4 regions of the Humidesulfovibrio mexicanus genome follow, and region 1 is predicted to be linked to each of the others. Evidence: predicted binding sites of a transcription regulator. Region 1 holds the regulator's gene; each other region holds the start of a gene.
What was found. The regulator sigma-54, encoded in region 1, starts transcription at its own class of promoters, with help from an activator protein. The targets are predictions, from matches to a motif close to CTGGCACGGNNNNTGCTT.
Positions count from the first base shown of each region.

Region 2: CHB73_RS04985 (periplasmic heavy metal sensor) is a predicted target of sigma-54. The motif match lies at 2,559-2,576, and genes of this name have one in related genera.
Region 3: CHB73_RS14890 (OmpA/MotB family protein) is a predicted target of sigma-54. The motif match lies at 3,797-3,814, and genes of this name have one in related genera.
Region 4: nifH (nitrogenase iron protein) is a predicted target of sigma-54. The motif match lies at 4,032-4,049, and genes of this name have one in related genera.

Region 1 covers NZ_FZOC01000001.1:82,129-87,188, forward strand. Annotated here, with positions in the region: gene CHB73_RS00470 (PTS sugar transporter subunit IIA) at 1-100, opposite strand, end outside; gene rapZ (RNase adapter RapZ) at 188-1,075, opposite strand; gene CHB73_RS00480 (PTS sugar transporter subunit IIA) at 1,088-1,537, opposite strand; gene hpf (ribosome hibernation-promoting factor, HPF/YfiA family) at 1,540-2,082, opposite strand; gene rpoN (RNA polymerase factor sigma-54) at 2,121-3,566, opposite strand; gene lptB (LPS export ABC transporter ATP-binding protein) at 3,845-4,567, opposite strand; gene CHB73_RS00500 (LptA/OstA family protein) at 4,570-5,060, opposite strand, start outside.
Region 2 covers NZ_FZOC01000002.1:259,747-264,806, reverse strand. Annotated here, with positions in the region: gene CHB73_RS05010 (phosphoglycerate dehydrogenase) at 1-167, shown strand, start outside; gene CHB73_RS05005 (hypothetical protein) at 285-500, shown strand; gene CHB73_RS05000 (hypothetical protein) at 510-1,313, shown strand; gene CHB73_RS04995 (Hsp20/alpha crystallin family protein) at 1,374-1,850, opposite strand; gene CHB73_RS04990 (hypothetical protein) at 1,921-2,172, opposite strand; gene CHB73_RS04985 (periplasmic heavy metal sensor) at 2,626-3,195, shown strand; gene CHB73_RS04980 (L,D-transpeptidase family protein) at 3,256-4,035, opposite strand; gene CHB73_RS04975 (VOC family protein) at 4,038-4,490, opposite strand; gene CHB73_RS04970 (precorrin-8X methylmutase) at 4,475-5,060, opposite strand, start outside.
Region 3 covers NZ_FZOC01000008.1:143,934-148,993, forward strand. Annotated here, with positions in the region: gene CHB73_RS14875 (tetratricopeptide repeat protein) at 1-508, shown strand, start outside; gene CHB73_RS14880 (cobyrinate a,c-diamide synthase) at 513-1,910, shown strand; gene CHB73_RS14885 (motility protein A) at 2,078-3,019, opposite strand; gene CHB73_RS14890 (OmpA/MotB family protein) at 3,031-3,738, opposite strand; gene CHB73_RS14895 (Maf family protein) at 4,083-4,736, shown strand; gene CHB73_RS14900 (DUF2867 domain-containing protein) at 4,927-5,060, shown strand, end outside.
Region 4 covers NZ_FZOC01000004.1:372,030-377,089, forward strand. Annotated here, with positions in the region: gene nifK (nitrogenase molybdenum-iron protein subunit beta) at 1-722, opposite strand, end outside; gene nifD (nitrogenase molybdenum-iron protein alpha chain) at 737-2,371, opposite strand; gene CHB73_RS10865 (P-II family nitrogen regulator) at 2,383-2,757, opposite strand; gene CHB73_RS10870 (P-II family nitrogen regulator) at 2,762-3,106, opposite strand; gene nifH (nitrogenase iron protein) at 3,140-3,970, opposite strand; gene CHB73_RS10880 (LeuA family protein) at 4,287-5,060, shown strand, end outside.

The DNA of each region.
Region 1 (5,060 bases):
CAGAGACCGCGAGGAGCCCCTCTTGGGGGCCGACAATCAACTGCGCCGCACCAAGCAAGGCCGCGCCAAACTCCCCGTGTGTGACAAGAAGCACGCCCACCTGCCGGGCTCCGGGGCGCGCATCGTTGGATTCCGCCATCATACCGCCTGTGTGCGCCATGGTGCGCACCTGTTCTGGAACGAACTGTCAACCAAGGTCGAAGTGCCGGTGCTCCAGGGTGACGCTGTAGCCCGCATCATGCAAAGTGGCATAGGCCAATTCCGCAAGCGCAACGGAACGGTGCCTCCCCCCGGTGCACCCCAGGGCCAGGGCCACGCGGTAGCGTCCTTCGGCCGCATAAAGCGGCAACAGGTAGAGCAAAAAATCAAGGAACCTGGCCTTGAAGGTCCGCCCGGTCTCCGAGTCGAGCACATAGTCCGCCACTGGGGCGTCCTTCCCGGACATGGGCCTAAGCTCGGGGACGAAATATGGGTTTGGCAAAAAACGCAGATCAAAGACAAGGTCCGCCTCGGCCGGTGCGCCGTACTTGAAGCCGAAGCTCATGACGTGCACGCGCATTCCCTGCCCTGCATGTTCCTTGGCGCCGAAACGCTCCTGAATCTGGCGGCGCAAGTCATGGATGGAAAAGCTGCTTGTGTCGAGCACCAGTTCAGCATCGCGCCGAAGAGGCGCAAGCAGGGCGCGCTCCTTGGCCAGGGCCTGCTCAAGCCCTCTTTCGTCGCTCTCCAGAGGATGCGGACGGCGCGTGGTGGCGTATCGGCGCATGATGGCGTCGACCGTGGCTTCCACAAACAGCACCCGAACCACTATGCCCTTTGCGGCAAGCTCCTGCACCGCGTCATTCCATTGGTCAAGAAACTCATGTTGTCGCAAGTCCATGCCCAGGGCGAGTCCCCTGTGTTTGGAGTCCTTGCCGAGAAACAAGGCGACGAGCTTGGGAAGCATGGCTGCGGGAAGACCATCCACGCAAAAATAGCCCAGATCCTCGAACACGTTGAGCGCCGTGCTTTTGCCCGCTCCGGACAGGCCGGTGACCACCACGACCGAGAAGGACTCTGACGGATACTGCGACATGACTGACGGACCTCAGTAAGACTGGAGCAGGCGCAAAAGCCCCTCGCGGTCCTCGGCCTCAAAGAAGTCCTTACGGAACGAATCGTCCTTGATGAGCCGCGAGATGTGCGCAAGGATGCGCAGGTGGATTCCGGTCATCTGCTCTGGCGCAAGAACCAGAAAAAAGATGCTGCACGGCTTGAAGTCCAAGGCCTCAAAATCAACACCATGCAGGCTGCGCCCCACAAGCAGGATGATGTTCGACAGCGTGGGGAGCTTGCCATGCGGAATGGCGACGCCATCGCCAATGCCTGTGGTGCCGAGCCCCTCCCGGTCCAGCAGGACCGAGAGGGCAAGATCGGCATCAAGCTGCGGGTGCCTGGCGGCTACGGCCATGGTCATTTCCCGCAGAACTTCGGGCTTGCTGGTGGCCGCAAGAGCGGGCAGCACCAATTCCCGATCCAGATACTCGTCAAGACGCATTGTTAGTTTCCGGGGTCGATGAGACCGAAGTCTCCGTTCTTGGTCCTGTACAAAACGTTGACGCGGGCGGTTTCCGCATTGCGGAACACCAGAAACTCGAACTTGCGGCTCTCAAGCTGCATGGCCGCTTCATCGACGCTCATGGGCTTGGGCTCGAAGTTGTCGCTTTCCTTGATGGTTGGCGTCCGGCCAGAGCCTTCGTCAGTGAAGCTTATGACATCCATGCGCGCGGCGCGGGGCGTTCCGGCGCGGCGACGCTCCTTGTGGCGTTCGCGCATCTTCTTGAGCTGCGCCTCCAGCTTGTCAAGCACCTGGTCGATGGTCGAGTACATGTCCTCGGACTCTTCGTAGGCCGAAATATGCAGATTGTCCGCCGCAAGAACCACTTCCGCCTTGTGGCGGAACTTCTCCACGGAGAGATTGATCTGGAGTTCGGTCTCTATGGTATCGCCAATGAACTTGGCCATCTTCTCGAAACGGGAAGTGGCGTATTCCTTCAAGTGGTCGGAGGGCTCGAAATTCTTGAAGGCGAAAGAGATGTTCATGCAATACCTCCAGTAGTCTTGATGGCGCGCGGCGCCTGTTAAAACACGTGCTTGCGCTTGGAGGAAGACTCGATGTGCATGGCCGTTCGGTACTTGGCCACTGTTCTCCGTGCTATGTTCACCTCCAGTTTCTGTTTCAGGATTTCGCCGATCTGTTCATCGCTCAACGGTCGTTTTGGGTTTTCCTCGCCGATGAGCTGCTTGATGAGCGCCTTGACGGACTCGGATCCGACCTGAGTGCCGTCGTCAAGGTCCAGCGCACTGTTGAAAAAGAACTTGAGCTCAAAAATGCCGTGGGGGGTCGCCACATACTTGCTGGTGGTGATGCGGCTCACGGTGGACTCATGCATCCCGATGTCCTCCGCGACCTCCTTGAGGATCAACGGCTTGAGCCGGGTCACCCCATGTTCGAAGAAGTCGCGTTGAAAGCGGACGATACTCTCCATCACCTTGTACAAGGTGCGCTGCCGCTGGTAAAGGCTCTTCATCAGCCATTCCGCGCTGCGGACCTTGTCCTGAAAATATTCACGCTCGGCCGTGTTCTTGGCCTTGGCGTTTTCCATGTAGAAGGGGTTGAGCTGAAGGCGGGGGAACCCCTCCTCGTTCAATACGATGACGAAATCCTGCCCGACCTTGTACACGAAGACATCCGGGCTCACATACTGCGGCTCGCCGGAGGAGAAATGCGCTCCGGGCATGGGCTCAAGACTCTGGATCAGGTCGAGATAGTCCTTCAAATCCTCCATGGTGATCTTGAACTTCTTGGTCAACGGCTTGTAGCGGTGCTTCTCAAAATCCTCCAAGTGATCCCGCACGAGAGAAACCAGCACAGGATCCTCGTCGAGGCCCTGGTGCTGCAGCTGGACGAGCAGACACTCCTGCACGCTGCGCGCGGCCACGCCCACCGGATCCAGCCGCTGGATGCGCCGCACTACAGCCTCTATGTCCTCGACGGGACAATCAGGCAGCTGCTCGGCCATTTCCTCGACCGAAGCCTGCAGATATCCGCGGGAATCCAAGTTGCCAATGACGATCTCGCCGATGTCCAGATCCCGATCAGTGAAGTTGGACAAACGCATCTGCCAGGCCAGATGGCCTTCAAGACTCGGCTTGGAGGTCAGCCTGGACTCGAAGGAGAGCCCCTCTTCAGGCACTTCCAGCTCACGCCCAAGCGACTGCTTCGTAACGCTTGAAAACTCTCCGAGATAGTTTTCCCAATCCGCGCTGCGCATGAGGTTTTCGTCCTCCCTGCTCTGCGCGTCCACATGGGCGGCCTCGTAGTCGTCGAGATTGTCTGTGGCAGGTGCCGTGTCCACAACCTCCGGGTCCAATTCCTCAAGGAAGGGGTTTTCCATGAGTTCCTGCTGAATGGACTCAACAAGCTCTAGCCTGGACAGCTGGAGCAGCTTGATAGCCTGCTGCAACTGCGGCGTCATCACCAGTTGCTGCGTCAGCTTGAGTTGTTGGCGGAGCTCAAGACCCATTCACGGACACCATTGCCTTCACGTCGCCAGGGGGGAAACGCCAAAAAAATTATGAAACCTGGATATTCGCTTGCCGCCATGGTGCCACAGGCGTTGGGACTGTGCAAGTTCTTTTTGGTAACTCACCAAATATACGAACCTTTTCATAGCGGAATACATCATATGAAAAAACTGTACCAACCTTCCAGGAATGTGTAAATCCACAATTCCTTGCCCTCGGCTGCTCCCCGTGTTTCGAGAAGCCGAGACAGATCGCAACCGCCTGAAATTACGGGGTGCTACAGACTGAACGATTCGCCCAGGTAGAGCTTTCTGGCCTTGCTGCTCTGCACGATCTCCGAGGGGCTCCCCTCAAGGATGACCATGCCCTCATAGACGAGGTAGGCTCGATCGCAAATATTGAGCGTCTCCCGGACGTTGTGGTCGGATATGAGGATGCCGATGCCCATCCCCTTGAGCACGGAGATGATCTCCTGAATATCGATCACGGCGATGGGGTCGATGCCGGCAAACGGCTCGTCCAAGAGGATGAACTTGGGGTTCACGATAAGCGCGCGGGCGATCTCAAGCCTCCGGCGCTCACCCCCCGAAAGGAACATGGCGGGCTGGTTGGCAAGCTTGGTGATGGTGAACATCTCAAGCAGTTCTTCGGCGCGCGTCTTCCGCTCGGCCCGGGTCATGGGCATCTGCTCAAGAATTACGTCAAGGTTGTGGCGAACCGAGAGTTTCTTGAAAATGGAACTTTCCTGGGGCAGGTAGGAAAGACCGAGCCGAGCACGCTCGTGCAAGGGCATTTCGGTCACGTCCTGCTTGTCCAGAACGACATTTCCCGTGGTGGGATTCACCACGCCCACGAGCATGTAGAAGGTTGTGGTCTTGCCTGCGCCGTTCGGCCCCAGCAGCCCCACAACCTCGCGATCATGGATGGCGAGATTGATGTGGCGCACGACCTCGCGTTCGCCATAGCGCTTTGACAGGTTCGTCGCGATAAGTTCGGCCATGCCTATTTCCTGTCCGAACCTGGGGTAAAAAAGACCGCTTCCACACGCCGTTGCGCGCCACTCAACACTTCGCTGCGCTTTTCGTTCAGATAATACTTGATCACATCGCCGCGTACGGTGTTCTGCCCTTCGCGGAGGATGGGGTTGCCTTCCATGCGCAAAACCCCCTCGTTCACAAAATAGGTAAGCTGAGCACAGGCCCCTTCATTCTTGCCTGCGACAAGGCGCACATCCCCTTCCGCAACAATGCGGTCGATTTTTCCAGCCCCCAGGTCCGTGCCGTTTTCCTTCTGCTGGCTCCCCGGCGTCTTGGCCTTGTCGGCAAAGTAGGCCGTAATCTTGCTGGCCCAGATGGCCATGTCGGCCTGCGCGCCATGCACATTGCCCTGAAAGACAACGGCGTTATCCGTCTGGCTGTACACCATCTTGTCGGAGGTGATCCGAACAGGATCCTGATTTGCATCCTTGGCCGCTTTCACCGGTGGGCTTTGGA
Region 2 (5,060 bases), on a different contig from region 1:
GCAAGTTCGGCACCACCCTGGGCGAGCTGGGGGTGAACATCCGCGAGAACAACTCGCGCTTCCTCTCCGACAGCGTGCAGACCGTGTACGTCGTCCACCAGGAGCCCAGCGAGGAGGTGCGCGAAAAGCTCATGGCCATCCCCGGCGTGAAGCGCGTCACCTTCTAGCCCCCGCCCCCGACCCAACAACGAAGCCCCTGCCCGGTCCGCCCGGCGGGGGCTTTTTCGTTGACACCAATTCACATGATGCATACAGATTTGCATAATCAGGAGAAGGAGGCCGCCATGAGCATACTGCGCAAGCCCGGCGTCCCCGACGACGCCCCGATAACGCCCGATGTCGACGTCCCGGACGCCCCGCCCCTGCCTGACGTGGATTCCTTAAGCGTGCCCTGTCCGGACGCCGACGGCGAAACCGTTTGCAGAAAAATTCGAATCGACAGAACCCGCTGCCCCAAATGCGGGGAAAAGTGGGAAGACTGCACCTGCCTGGGCGGGTAGGAGGTGGCCATGGCGCAGGGCGCGTTCACCATCGACTACGACGAGGATTCCCACACCGGCCGCAAAAAGGGCATCACCTTCTGCCTGAAGGACAGCCTTGAGCCCACACCCGAGGATCAGACCGCGCTCTGGCTGGACATTGAGCGTGTGGTGGAGACGCTCAGGCAGCTTTTCCCGGAACGCGGCCCGCGCTTCGACAGCTATCTTGAGGACGCCTTTTCCCTTGCCAGCGTCGGCCTTGTTGGCCCCATGGCCAAACCCGCCACCGCCGTTTTGGCCCTGCAATCCCTCAAGGAGACCATCCTCGGCAACGAGGCGGGCCGGGTCAAGAACAGACACCTGCGGGACCTGGGACGCTGGGCGCTGGGCCTTGGCGCGGCGGCCGTCCTGCTGGGGCTGGCGCTGCACGCCCTGGCCGGGTGGGGGCCGCTGGCCACAGCCAATTGCGCGCTCCTGGCCCAGTTCTGCTACGCCTGGGCCGGCGCCATGGCCGGAACCTGGGTATCCTTCGGCTGGCGCAAGGCCCAGTTCCGCTTCGAGGACCTGGGCCGCCCGGAGGCCGACTTTCTCTGCCCTCCCGCACGGCTGGTGTTCACCGGGCTGCAGACCGTCATCATCGGGCTTTTGTTCACCCTGGGCGTGGTCAATGTCAGTTTCGGGCAGATAGACACGGCGGGCTTTGCGCAGAGCGTGGAGATGGCCCTGCTCGTGGGGCTGCTCTGCGGGTTCTCGGAGCAGACGCTGCCCTCGGCCATCGCCCGGCAGGCCACAACCCTGCTCCGCGGTGCCGCCCCGGCCAAGGGCGCGGCCTAAGGCGCAAGAAAGCCCCTGTCCGGTACGCCGGGCAGGGGCTTGGCTCAAGAACAGGGGGCCTTACTCCCCCTCGATCTGTATCGTGTGCGCGGGCTGTGCGGGCTTGGCCTTGGGCAGCGCCACGCGCAGCACGCCCTTCACGAATTTCGCCGTCACGCCCTTGGCTTCCACCGGGGCAGGCAGCGGCACGGTCCGGGTGAAACTGCCGTAGCTGCGCTCAATGCGGTGGAAACTGTCCTTCTTCTTATCTTCCTCGAATTTCTTCTCCCCCCGGATGACCAGCGCGCCGCCGTCCAGGGAGACTTCGACATCCTTGGGGTCCAGGCCCGGCAGTTCGGCGTCCACGCGGATATCCTTGTCCGTCTCCGAAATGTTGACCGCCGGGAATCCCGACGCCCCGAAGACGCTTTTGCCGAACTCCGCCGGGAAGGGTTCGAAGGGGCTCTTCCAGAACTCCTCCATCATGTCCGCGATGCTCATGGGGCGCAGCGCGTCTTCCGAACGCCTGCGCAGAACGGGGAGCCATTGTCTCAGCATGACCTCTCCTCCTGTTCAGGGTGTGCGGTTTTGCGGCTCTCTCGCCGCAGAGTCTCACGGGCCTTGGCGCTCACGCCGCGCTGTCCATGTTGGCGAAAACAAGGCTGCGACCCTTGGCCAGAGCCATTTCAAAGGCTTCCTCAAGGTTCGCGCAGGCACGGTCAAGGGCGTACACGGCTCCGGGGCTGCCGGGTGCGTGTTTGCGGGTGGAGAGACACGGAGCGAAGGCGCCCTCCGGGGTTTTGATGGCGAACGGCCGAACTTCCCAGCCGTTCAAAAGCTGCATTCTGCCAGTGAACACCCGCTTTCCGCTCAAATTCATGAGCCACCTCCCGGCCACCCGTGCAGCCACCGCGCCAAACGTCTCCTTTTGCTTTCCGCTCCCCTGCCTGGTTCCATGTCCGGCCCCTGTGGCGCAACACAAAAAAGCCAATAATCACGGGACAGAGGATGGTCTTTCAGTTATCACCTTACAAGCTTTGCGGACTGATGCAACAACATTTTCTGTCCAAAACGTGCGAATATCGCCTAGCCATTCAAATCGCGGAGCATTTTTTTTTTTGCGTCAGCACAGGGGGCAAGCCTTGCGCCAAAACATGCACCCCCCTCGCCATATTCCGACAATAAAGATCAGGATTGTGTATAATTTTGCACAACCGACGCTGCACAAAAAACACATAACAAACCGTCATGCTGTAACTTTCAGCCATGGCACGGCGTATGCTCAAGTACAGCCACATGCGGACGAGCGCCGCAAACACTTTGGAGGATCACCATGAAGCGTTTCCCGACAATTCTCGCGGCCAGCTGCGCCGCCATCGCCCTCTCCTCTTCCCTTGCGCTGGCGGCAGAGCCGATCCAGCCGCCTCGTCACATTCCCCATGCCACGCCGTGGAACCATGGCAGAGGCGGCATGATGGTCCCCGATGCAGGACCGTTTGCGCAACTCTCGCCGGAGAAGCAGGAGGCCGCGCGCAGGCTCATGGACGCGCACGCCAAGGCCATGGCCCCTCTGCACCAGGACCTCTACGCCAAAATGGCCGCTTTGGAGGCACTGAATGCCGCAGGTGAAGGCGAAGGCGCAAAGGCCAAGGCCGTCATTCGGGACATTGCCGACCTGAACGCAAAGATGCTGATTGAAAACGGGAAGTTCCGCACCAGAATGATCAAGGAGACCGGCCTGCGGATCCCGGTGATGGGGCATGGGCCCCGGCATGGCATGATGGGCGGCAAAGGCTGCGGCATGATGGCCGGACCTGGCGCGCCGGTGCCCCCCCCTCCGGCCAACGCCGAAGCCGATGCTGTGGCCGACGATGCGGTAACGGACCACTCGGCCCACCATTAAGCAGTTCCACAGGTACGACAGCAGGGGGCGGTTCCGGCGGGGCCGCCCCCTGCCGCGTCGTCAAGGCAGAAGCGGCAACCGCCAGGCGCTGCGCAGACGATCGTAATCGGCGCGCGGCAACTGCGCCAGAAGCGGCCCCTTGTCCGCATCCAGCCAGCGCAGCACGGTCAGCATATCTGCCGCGTCCATGTTGGTGCAGCCGGAGGACGCCACGCCCTGCCCAAGCCAGATGTGCAGGAAGATGCAAGAGCCGGCGCCGGGCGTTACGGGGTCGCTGTTGTGCCGCACAAACACTCCCAGACGGTACTGGCCGTCCGCGCGCAGCATGTCCTCTGCGCTTTTCCACGCCTTCGGCCCGCCATCTGCGCGCGCAAAGGTGTTGTACAAGGGCGAGGCGGCGTCATCCACGCAATACAGCCGCTCGTCGGCGCGCAACACCGGAACCCGCGCCTCCTTGACCTCTTCCGGCTCCTGGGCGAAGCCCTGCCCCAGCGCGAACAGGCCCACCGGCGCGCGGCCATCGCCCTCGCGCTTCACCGGCCCAGCTCCCAGCGCCAGGCCATGCAGCCCGCGCCCCCAGCCCAGGCCGTTGCGTCCCAAGTTCACAGCCACTGGCGCGCCAACCCGCCGCCAGTCCTCGTCCGGCCCGGAACGCTCCAAGCGCTGCAGATGGGCCTGGGTGCTGCTCCAGTCCTCGGCCACCACCAGCAACAGCTGGCGCGAGCCGTTGGTCAAGTCCTCGCCGCCCAGACAAGCTGGCCGGGGGGCGCAGCCTGCCGCGCCAAGACACAGGGCAAGGGCCAACACGCCCGCGCACATGAAAAGAGTCGTCGAACGCATGGTCAGCTCCTTGCCGGGGGCGGCAGCACCAGCCCGCCCTGCTCGTTGAGGGTGAAGAAATCCGCGTGGGCCAGCTCCCAAAGATGTCCTTCGGGATCTTGGAAGTATCCGGAATACCCGCCCCAGAACACTTCCTGCGGCCGCTTCACCATGCGCGCCCCTGCGGCCACGGCCCGGGCCATAAGCCCGTCCACCTCCTGGCGACTGGCGCAATTGCACGCCAGGGTCACCCCGTCGAAGCGGCCCGGTTCGCCCAGGCTCGCCTGCGGCAGTTGCGCGTCCTCCAGCAGGCCTGTGCGCGGGTACAGGGCCAGCACAGCCGCCCCGCATTGATAGAAACGGATAGCGCCCTGGCTGATTGCCGAGGGCTCAAGTCCGAGCCCCTGCTCATAAAACGCGGCCGCGCGGTCCAGGTCATCCACGCCCAGGGTCACGATGGTCATCCCAAAGCGCATGATCCCTCCTTGCGCTGCTGTAAAACAATATCCGCCAGGGCGTTGACCGCGCTCGCGGCCAGGGCCGAGCCGCCCTTGCGCCCCGCCACGGTGATGAAGGGCACGCGGCTCTGACGCAGGAGCAAGTCCTTTGATTCCGCAGCGTTGACAAAGCCAACGGGCATTCCGACGATAAGGGCCGGTGTGGCGCGTCCGGCCTCCACATGCTCAAGCAGCCGCAGCAGCGCAGTGGGCGCGTTGCCGATGACGTAGATTTCCGGCCGGATGTCCGACACGGCGAAGTCAATAGCGGCGCGGGCGCGCGTGCTGCCCGCAGCCTGGGAAAGCGCGAGCACGTCCGGATCGCGCATGAGGCAGCGCACCGTGCAGCCGAGCAAATCCGTACGCCGCGCCGGAATCCCCGCCCGGGCCATTTCCGTATCCGTGAAGATGCCGCACCCGCGCGATAGCGCGGCCAGGCCCGCCTCCACCGCGTCTGGGTGAAAGCGTGCGAGGTCCAGCATCTCAAAATCCGCGGTGGTGTGGATCATGCGGCGCACCACAAGCCACTGCGCGCCCGCAAAGGGCCAG
Region 3 (5,060 bases), on a different contig from region 1:
CGCCCGCGACGAGGCCCGCCGCCAGGAGGCCGTGGGCAAGGCCGTGGCGCGCGGGGACAGGTATTTCAAGCAGCGCAAGACCTTCTCCGCGGAGTTCGAGTACGGCAAGGCCCTGGCCTTGGACGTGGAGAACGTGCGCGCCAATTTCGGCATCGGCCTGTGCTACCTTTCGCGCGGGGAGCGCGACAAGGCGCGCGAGGTTTTCGAGCGGCTGGTCAAGATCGACGCGGCATTCGAGGACCGGCACAAACATCTGTTCAACGCCTTCGGCATCAGCCTGCGCAAAGCGGGCATGTTCGCCGAGGCCCTGGCCTATTACGCCCGCGCCCTGGAGCTGTGCAGCGACGACGAGAACCTGCACTACAACATGGCCCGCGCCGCATTCGGCAACGGCAATGCCGATTCGGCCGGACGGCATCTCGCCTCCTGCCTCGCCCTTAACCCGCGCCACCCGGAGGCCCTGCAGTTCGAAGCCTTCCTCAAGCGCGGCTCCAAGGCCGGAGGATAGGCCTGTGCCCAAGGCCCTTGTCCTTGCCGGAACCCACAGCGGCTGCGGCAAGACCTCGCTCACCCTGGGGCTGCTGCGCGCATTGCGCCGCCGGGGCCTCGCGGTCCAGCCCTTCAAGGCCGGGCCGGACTTCATCGACCCCGGCCTGCACGCCGTGGCCGCCGGACACCCCAGCCACAATCTTGACACCTGGATGCAACCGGAGCGCGCCCTGCTGGAATGTTTCGCCTGTCACGCCGCCGGGGCCGACGTGGCCGTGGTGGAAGGGGTGATGGGGCTCTTTGACGGCCGGGGCGGAACGGACGAATCCGGCTCCACCGCGCATCTGGCCAAGCTGTTGGGATTGCCTGTGCTGCTGGTGTTCGACGCCAAGGGCCAGGCGCGTTCGGCGGCGGCCCTGGCGCAGGGCTTCAGCCGATTCGACCCCGGCCTGCGCCTGGCCGGATTGGCGGCCAATCGCGTGGGCGGGCCGCGCCACGCCGAAATGTTGGGCGAGGCCCTTGCTGCAAACGGCTGTCCGCCATTGTTCGGCTGCCTGCCCAGAAACGATGCCGTGGCGCTGCCTTCCCGGCACCTGGGCCTGGTCACCGCGCAGGATGCGCAGGACCAGGATGCGCAGGGCCTGGAGGCCACCCTGGACGCTTTGGCCGACTGGGTGGAGCAGGGGCTGGACATCCCGGCGCTGCTGGCGGCCCTGCCGGACTGGACGCCGCCGAAGGGCTCCGCCCCAGCCGTTCCCGCCGCCCAAACAGGTGCGTCGCGCGCGCGCATCGCCGTGGCCCGCGACCGGGCCTTTTGCTTCCTGTACGAGGACAACCTGCGGCTGCTGGCGCAGGCCGGAGCCGAACTGCTCTTCTTTTCTCCGCTGGCCGATGCCGTTCTGCCCGAGAACGCGCAGGGTCTGTACCTGCCTGGCGGCTATCCGGAACTCGCCGCGCGCGAGCTATCCGCCAACGCGGCCATGCGCGCGGCGGTGCGCGCCTTTTGCGCGTCCGGTGGGCCGGTGTGGGCCGAATGCGGCGGGTACATGTATCTGCTGGAGGAACTGGACGACGGCCAGGGCGGGCGCTGGCCCATGTGCGCGGCGCTGCCGGGCCGGGCCGTGCTGCGGCAGCGCCGCGCGGCCCTGGGCTACCGCGCGGCCCGCACCCTTGTCCCCGGTCCCTTCGGCCCGGCCGGGACCAGCGTGCGCGGGCACGAGTTCCACTATTCCGAATACGAGGGAACCCCGGAGGCCCCGGCCTTCGTCCTGGCGGACTCCCAGGGCGGCGAGGCTGCGGACGGCCAGGCCCTGGGCGGCGTGGTGGGCGGATATTTCCACGCGCACCTGGCCTCCAATCCGCAGATTGCACAGGCCTTTGTGGCCGCCTGCCGGGCCTGGCGCGTCGGCGGGGCCTCGTAGCCGTGTCGCGCCTTTGCCCGGCGCTGCGCCAGCCTTCCGCCGCAGACGCGAAGAGCCAGCGAGTTTCCCCGCTGGCTCCCTGAATGCCTTTTGGGCTGCGCTCAGCCCGCGTTACAGAACATGCCGTCCGTCAGCCCGGTGGGGGGCACGGCCTTGCGTTTCCGCGGCTAGCCCAGCCGCGCCAGCGGAGCCAGGCGCAGGCCGCCCCGGGAGGGTTCCTCCCTGGGTTGGGGCATGGGCACGGCGTCGTCGAAAGCGGCCTGGGCCGTTGGCTGCGCGTCCTGCTCGCGTTCCGCCTGGGCCTTGCGCTGACGGGTGATGTACTTCTTGGTGATGGCCTTCAAGAGTTCGGCCTTGCCTTCCCGTTCCGAGGGCGACAGGAAGCTGGTGAGCTTCTTTTCCAGCCGGTGGGAGTTCTGCTCCTTGGCGATGGCGATGATGCCCTCCATGATGAGCTTCTGGTTGAGCATCTCGGCCCCGGTGTGGAAGTTGATGCTTTCGGCGATGGGCGCGAGGATCATGTTGGAGAGCACCACCCCGTAGAGCGTGGACACGAAGGCGACCGGAATGCTCGACACCAGGGCCTGGGTGTCCTGGATGCCGGAGAGCATTCCGATGAGGCCGATGACGCTGCCCGCCACGCCAAAGGCCGGTGCGGCCTTGGCCAGGGTCTGGAACACGCGTTCGCTCTGCTGCCTGCGCTCGCGGAAAAAGGCCATCTCGGTGTTCAGGAATTCGCGGATGTCGCGCTCCTTGTAGTTGTCCACCAGGAAAGCCACGGCGTTCCGGAGAAAGCTGTCGCCAATCTTTTGACGGATGGACTCCAGGGAGAGCACGCCCTCCACGCGGGATTTCACCGAAAGCTCCAGCAGAATGCGCACGATGTCGTCCGGGGTTGGCTGGCGCTCGGTGTACACGCTGCGCGCCACAAGGAAGGCCGTGCGGATGCGCGCAAAGGGATAGCTCATGAACAGCGCGGCGAAGAGGCCGGCCACCACGATGAGGAAGGCCGCCAGGTTCCAGTACACGGCGAGCCCGCCGCTCATCCAGAAGCCGCCCACGAAGATGGCGCCGCACAAGAGCACTCCAAGCATGTTCTTCTTGCTCATGGCATGTCTCCTTAAATATCTGTCAAGACGAGCACTTCGACCCGTCGGTTACGCTTTTCGGCGTCAGGTGCCGTTGCCGGGACCTCCGGCTGGAAGCTGCCCCGCCCGGTGACCATGAAGCGCTTGGCGTCCAGGCTCGCCGTGCGGATGAAATGCTGGGCCACGCTGGCCGCGCGCCGGGCGGAGAGATCCAGGCCCTCCTCCGGTGTGGCGGTCTCGCCCTCGGCGGTGTGCCCCACCACCAGCACGGCTCCGTTGCTTACGCGCAGAATTTCGGCGATGCGCTCCAGGTACTGGCCGCTGTTGGCGGAAAGGGCGTCGCCGCCGGGGCTGAAGAACAGGTCCCCGCGCAAAAACACGCGCACTTGCCGGTCTGTTTCGCGCACAACGGAAATGCCCAGGTTGTCGGACTGGTAGTAGGTTTCCTTCATGGGCACGCCGCTGGCGGCCTTGAAGTCCTTGCCGTCCTTCACCGGAGCGTCCAGTTCGCCCAGGAAGGCCTGCCCGGGATCGACCGGGGCGCGCGTCGCGGCGGGTTCGGCGGCCCTTGGCCGGGCGCGGTCCTTTGCGCCGGAGTAGATGAACAGCACGGCGAAGACCATGAACATGATCATCATCAGGTCCGACCAGGGCACCGACCACTCGGCGAAGTTCCCGCCCGTGGTAGCCGTGCTTGCGCCGTCCTCGCGCCGCAATCCGAATCCGTCCCGTGCACCCATGCCGCACTTCCTTGCGTTCTGACGCCCGTGGTCCATTCCTGGGCGTGCGCTTTCGGTCAAGCAAGATGCCTGCCAAGTGCCTACCTATTCGATATTGCGGACTTTTATGTTTGCGCTCAGCCCTTGCGCAACGTGTTTGGCCAAAAGTCCGGCGGAAGAGGGGGCCTGGGCGGATTCCGGTGTGCCGGGAACGCATAGGCGAACGCCGGAACTGCTACCGGGCGGCATTTTTGCGACGCTGTCTTGGCGCAACCGGTTTGGCCGGACCGACCCGCGGGAACACCCACCTGCAACGGCTCGCCAAGCACATTGACTCCGCCGCGAAATGACGGCACAAGCCGCCCATGACCAACGCCTGCACCCCTCCCGCCGGCCCCGGCGCCTACCGCAGCCTGTCCACCCTGGTGCTGGGCTCAAGCTCGCCGCGCCGCCGCGAGCTTCTGGGCTCCCTGGGCCTTGAGTTCGAAGTGTGCCCCAGCAACGCCCCGGAGCCGCCACCGGCCCCTGGCGAGGCCCCGGAGGCCTATGCCCGGCGCATGGCGCGCGCCAAGACCATGGACGTTGCCGCCCTGTATCCGCAATCCGCAGTGCTCGGGGCCGACACCATCGTGGTGCTGCCCGGCGCGCCAGGCCGCGACGCCACGGTGCTGGGCAAGCCTTTGGACGAGGCCCACGCCCTGGACATGCTCACGCGGCTTTCCGGCCGGGGGCATCTGGTGGTGACGGGCTGCTGCCTGGCCCTGCCCGGCAGGCCGGAGCCGCTGTGCTTCGCGGTGACCACCGAGGTATTCATGCGCGCAAGCACGCGCCAGGAACTGGCCGCCTACGTGGCCACGGGCGAGCCCGCGGACAAGGCCGGGGCTTACGCCATCCAGGGCCTGGGCGGATTTCTGGTGGAGCGGGTGTGCGGCTCGTACACCAACGTGGTGGGCCTGCCCGTGACAGAGTGCGTGGCGGCCTTAGTGTCTTTGGGGGTTATTGCTGCAAGGCGAGTGTGAAGAAACTGCATTTGCGGAATGATCCAGACGCAGTCTCCACCAGCTCCCACGAGGGGGGCGCCAGGGGGCGGGAAGCTCACACGGGCGACTGGACAGGCCCGAAGACAAGTTGACCGGTGGAGTCGCAGCCGCACAGGCCCCATACCGCTGGACTGTCCCCTCGAACGGTGAAAGCGAGAGGTCGTGACGCATGTCGTACATAAACGCCATTCCGGAAATCAACACCGTCCTCGAAGGTGCGGACTATCTTGACATCAAGCATGTGGATTCAACCAAGCCCATGCGTGAATTCCTCGCCTCTGTCTTATCGTACATGCCTGGCTG
Region 4 (5,060 bases), on a different contig from region 1:
AGGGCCAGGGTGCCGATGGCGTCGCCCGCCTCCTTCAGCTCCTTCATGGTCACGCCGCCCTCGGGGAACATCTTGAACTCGCCGGAGAGCGGGCCGTTCAAGACGCCGGAAGTGTCCGGAAAGAGGGTGATGGGCACATTCATGAGCGCGGCCAGGCGCTTCACTTCCTCCATGTCCGAGGGCTCCACCCAGCCGGGGATGACGTTGACCTTGCCGTTCTTCCTGCCCGTGGACTCGGCGACCTCGGTCATGCCCTTGACCATGTTGGAGAAGCCGGTGACGTGGCTGCCCACATAGGAGGGCGTGTTGCAGTAGATGACGTGCTTGCCCGTGGGGATGAGGCCCTGCTTGTCCGCCTTGTCGCGAATCTGCTTGATGTCGTCGCCAATGGTCTCCGACAGGCAGGTGGTGTGCACGGCAATGACTTCCGGATCGTACACCGTGAAGATGTTCTCTATGGCCTGCAGCAGGTTGGCCTGCCCGCCGAACACGCTGGCGCCCTCGGTGAAGGAGCTGGTGGAGGCGGAGATCGGCTCCTTATAGTGCTTGGTGAGGGCGCTTCTGTGGTAGGCGCAGCAGCCCTGGCTGCCGTGGCTGTGGGGCAGGCAGCCGTGGATGCCGAGCGCCGCGTACATGGCGCCGATGGGCTGGCAGGTCTTGGCCGGATTGATGACCAGGGCGCTGCGCTCCGTGATGTCCTTTGGGGTGTGCTTGAGCAGCATAACTGTGTTCCTCGCTATTCCCAGACGTAGGTGGCCGAGAGTTCGGGGTTCTCCTGCCAGGGGGCCTTCATGTAGCTCCACACCCTGCTGTTCACCATGCGGTCGATCTCGCGGTAGAAGTTCGCCGCACCCTTGAACCCGGCGTAGGGTCCGCCGTAGTCGTAGCTGTGCAGCTGCTTCATGGGGATGCCGAGCTTCTGGATGGAGTACTTTTCCTTGATGCCCGCGCAGAAGATGTCCGGCTTGAAGATTTCCACCAGCTTTTCGGCCTCGTACTGGTTCAGGTCGTCGATGACGAGGCTGCCCTTGTCCATGTCCGGAATCATGCCGTCGTAGTCCTTGAACGCGAAGCCGGACTCCTCAAGGCCCTGCATCTCCCCCGCCGACTTGCGGGGCTTGTAGGCCACGGGGTCGGCCGAAACCTCGATCTCCTCGATGTTGCGGGAGTCGGCGTCGACCTTGAGGTTCGGGATCACCTGGCGGCCTTCGTAGTCGTCGCGGTGGGCGAACTCGTAGCCGGCGGCGATGGTCTTCATGCCCAGTTCGGCGAAGAGCTCCTGGTAGTGGTGGGCGCGGCTGCCGCCCACAAAGAGCATGGCGGTCTTGCCCTGGGTGCGGGGACGGACCTCGGCCTGGGCGGCCTTCACCGGGGCCATCTCCTCGGCGATGACCGCCTCGATGCGGTCTTGCAGCGCCTTGTCGCCGAAGTACTGGCCGATCTTGCGCAAGCTCTTGGCCGTGGCCTCCGCGCCGATGAAGTTCACCTTGATCCAGGGGATGCCGTACTTGGTCTCCAGCATGTCGGCCACGTAGTTGATGGACCGGTGGCACATGACGCAGGAGAGGTCGGCCTTGTGCGCGGTGGCGAACTGGTCGTAGCTGGAGTTGCCCGAGAAGGTGGCGATGTTGGTGATGCCGCAACGCTTGAGCACGCGGTCGATCTCGAACCCGTCGCCGCCGATGTTGTACTCGCCCAGCAGGTTGATCTTGTACTCGCCCTCCTTGGCCCTGTCCTCTGTGCCCACCAGGTGGCGGAACACCTGGTTGTTGGCGATGTGGTGCCCGGCGGACTGGCTGACGCCCTTGTAGCCCTCGCAGGAGAAGGCGAAGACGTTGCAGTCGCCGAGCTTCTCCTTCATCTCGCGGCTGACGGCGTGGATGTCGTCGCCGATGAGGCCGACAGGACAGGTGGCGAACACGCAGATGCCCTTGGGATGGAAGAGGTCGTAGGCCTCCTGGATGGCTGCCTTGAGCTTCTTCTCGCCGCCGAAGATGATGTCCGAGTCCTGCATGTCGGTGGAGAAGGCGTAGGGCATGTAGTTCTGCCCGTCCGGCCCGGGGTCGGTCTGGTTCCTGCGGGTCAGCCAGGCGTAGAAGCTGCACCCGATGGGCCCGTGCACGATGTTCACGATGTCGCGCGTGGGGCCCATGATGACGCCCTTGCACCCGGCGTAGGTGCAGCCGCGCATGGTGATGACGCCGGGGATGGTGCGCACGTTGGCCTGTATCTCGGGCGTGCTGTTCTCCAGCGCCTCGTTGACGAGGATGGAGGCGGCGCGCTTTCTCGCCACCTTGGGAGGATACTTCTTGAGCAGCTCCTCCTTGACCGCGGAGGCGGTCCACGCTGCTGCCGTGTTCTTTGCGGCCATGACGGGCTCCTTTAGCTGATGGACTTCTCGCCGGACTCGGCGGTGCGCACGCGCACGGCGTCGGCCACGGGGAGGACGAAGATCTTGCCGTCGCCGGGCTTGCCGGTCTGGTTGACCTCGATGATGGCGTCGACCACGGCCTTCACGTCGCCGTCTGGCACCACCACGGAGACCATGCGCTTGGGGTAGAGCTTGCCACGCTCGCCGAGCAGGGCCACGGCCTCCTCGTAGCCGCTGGCCGCGCCCGCAAGCACGTGGGGATTGGCCAGGCCAACGCCGCGTCCTTGCGCCTCGTGGGCGAAGTAGGCGTCAATGCCCGCGTCGGTAAGCGCCTGCTTGGTGCGGTTCATCATGTTCATGCGCACCACGGCGATGACTTCCTTCATGGCGCTAGGCCTCCTCTGGCGTGGCCGTTTCGCACACGCCGGAGCTCACGGTGTAGACCTCGTCCACGGGGGAGACGAAGATCTTGCCGTCGCCGAAGGCGCCCTTCTTGCCGCTGCGCGCGGCCGCCATGATGGTCTCGATGACGAAGTCGCGGTCGGCGTTCTTGACCACGCTCATGAGCATGGTCTTGGGAATCTCGTCGTAGGTGACTTCGCCGATCTTGATGCCGCGCTGCTTGCCGCGCCCGGCCACGGAAAACTTGGTCACCGCGGGGAAACCGGCGTCCATGAGGGCCGCCAGAACGTCATCAGCCTTCTCCGGACGGACGATAGCTCTCACCATGATCATGTGTTGTTCCTCCTCTTCGTATGCGGTGGGGGGCTAGCAGGCTTCCATGAGGCCGAAGTCCATGAGCAGCTTCTCCAGGGCCTCGATCTCCAGGGGCTTGGGGATGACGAACATCTCGTTGGTGTCGATGGCCTTGGCGAGGTTGCGGTAGTGGTCGGCCTGCTCGGCCTTGGGATCGAACTCGATGACGGTCTTGCGGTTGATCTCCGCGCGCTGGACCATGTTGTCGCGCGGGACGAAGTAGATCATCTGCGTGCCGATCTGCTTGGCCAGCTGCTCGATCATCTCCTTCTCGTTGTCCACCTTGCGGCTGTTGCAGATGAGCCCGCCCAGGCGAACGGTTCCGGACTGCGCGTACTTCATGATGCCCTTGCAGATGTTGTTGGCCGCGTACATGGCCATCATCTCGCCGGAGCACACGATGTAGATCTCCTCGGCCTTGCCGTCGCGGATGGGCATGGCGAAGCCGCCGCAGACCACGTCGCCCAACACGTCGTAGAAGGCGTAGTCCAGGTCCTCGGACTCGTGGTAGGCGCCCAGGCTCTCCAGCATGTTGATGGAGGTGATGATGCCGCGCCCGGCGCAACCCACGCCCGGCTCTGGCCCGCCGGACTCCACGTTCCAGGTGTCGCCGAAGCCACGCTTGCGGATGTCCTCAAGCTCCACGTTCTCGCCCTCGTCGCGCAGGGTGTCGAGCACGCTCTTCTGCGCCAGGCCGCCCAAGAGCAGGCGCGTGGAGTCGGCCTTGGGGTCGCAGCCCACCACCATGACCTTGCGGCCCATCTCCGCCAGGCCGGCCACGGTGTTCTGCGTTGTGGTGGACTTGCCTATGCCGCCCTTGCCGTAAATGGCCACCTTTCTCATTTTCTTCATCGCTGCATCCTCCGCTCGTTTCGACTTTTGAGGTTGACGGACGAGCGACAGAAGGCAAGGCCCGTGCCAAGGCTCACGAATTCTGGCAACCGCGTGATATGCACTGATTTTTCTGGTCATGGGCGGTGGTGTCAGGCTATGCTGCCGACATTCGCGTACCTACGAGAAATGTAGGAGCAACACTTTTGTATGCACCGGCACGCACACAACGCAGCATGGGCAACAGGCTGATTTCGCGCTCTTTTGTTTTCATGGCGAGCAGCTGGCACCAAGGGTGCACTCTTCCCCAAAACACGAGGAGGAGACCATGCTGATAGACAGCACCCTGCGCGAGGGCGCACAGGCCTACGGCGTGCATTTCGGTCCCGGCGCCAAGCGGCGCGTGGCGGAATTGCTGGCGCAGGCCGGGGCAGAGGAAATCGAGTGCGGCTGGCTGGGACAGGAGGGGCTTGCGGACTTTCTGGCCTGGGCCGCCCAGGCCCTGCCCGAGGCGGCGAAAGGCCGTACGCCCAGCCTTTCCGTGTGGTGCCCCTGCCGCGAGGCCGACGCCCGCGCAGCGGCGGAGCTGGTCCAGGCCGGACTCGCGCAGCGGGTGAACATCGGCGCGCCGTCTTCCGCCGCGCACCGGGAAAAGCGCCTGGGCCTCTCGCGCGCGGACATGGCCGCCCGCGTGCTGCATGTGGTGGACACGGCCAGGCGCCAGGGCGCGGACTATGTGTCCGTAGGCCTGGAGGACATTTCCCGCGCCGATGCGGAGGAGGCGCTGGACCTGGCCCGCGTGGCGGTGGCGGCCGGGGCCGCGCGCGTGCGCCTGTCCGACACGGTGGGGCTGCTCACCCCGGAGTCCACGGTGCGCCTTGTGGAGCGTTTTGCGGCGGATCTGCCCGTGCCCGTGGCCCTGCACGCCCACAACGACCTGGGCATGGCCACGGCCAACGCCATCACGGCCCTTGGACACGGAGCCGCCTTCGTGGACGTTTCCGCCCTGGGCCTGGGGGAGCGCGCGGGCATCGCGGCGCTGGAGCAGGTGGCGGCCTGGGCCAGGACAGCCTGCGGCGCGGCCTACGACCTCACCGTGCTG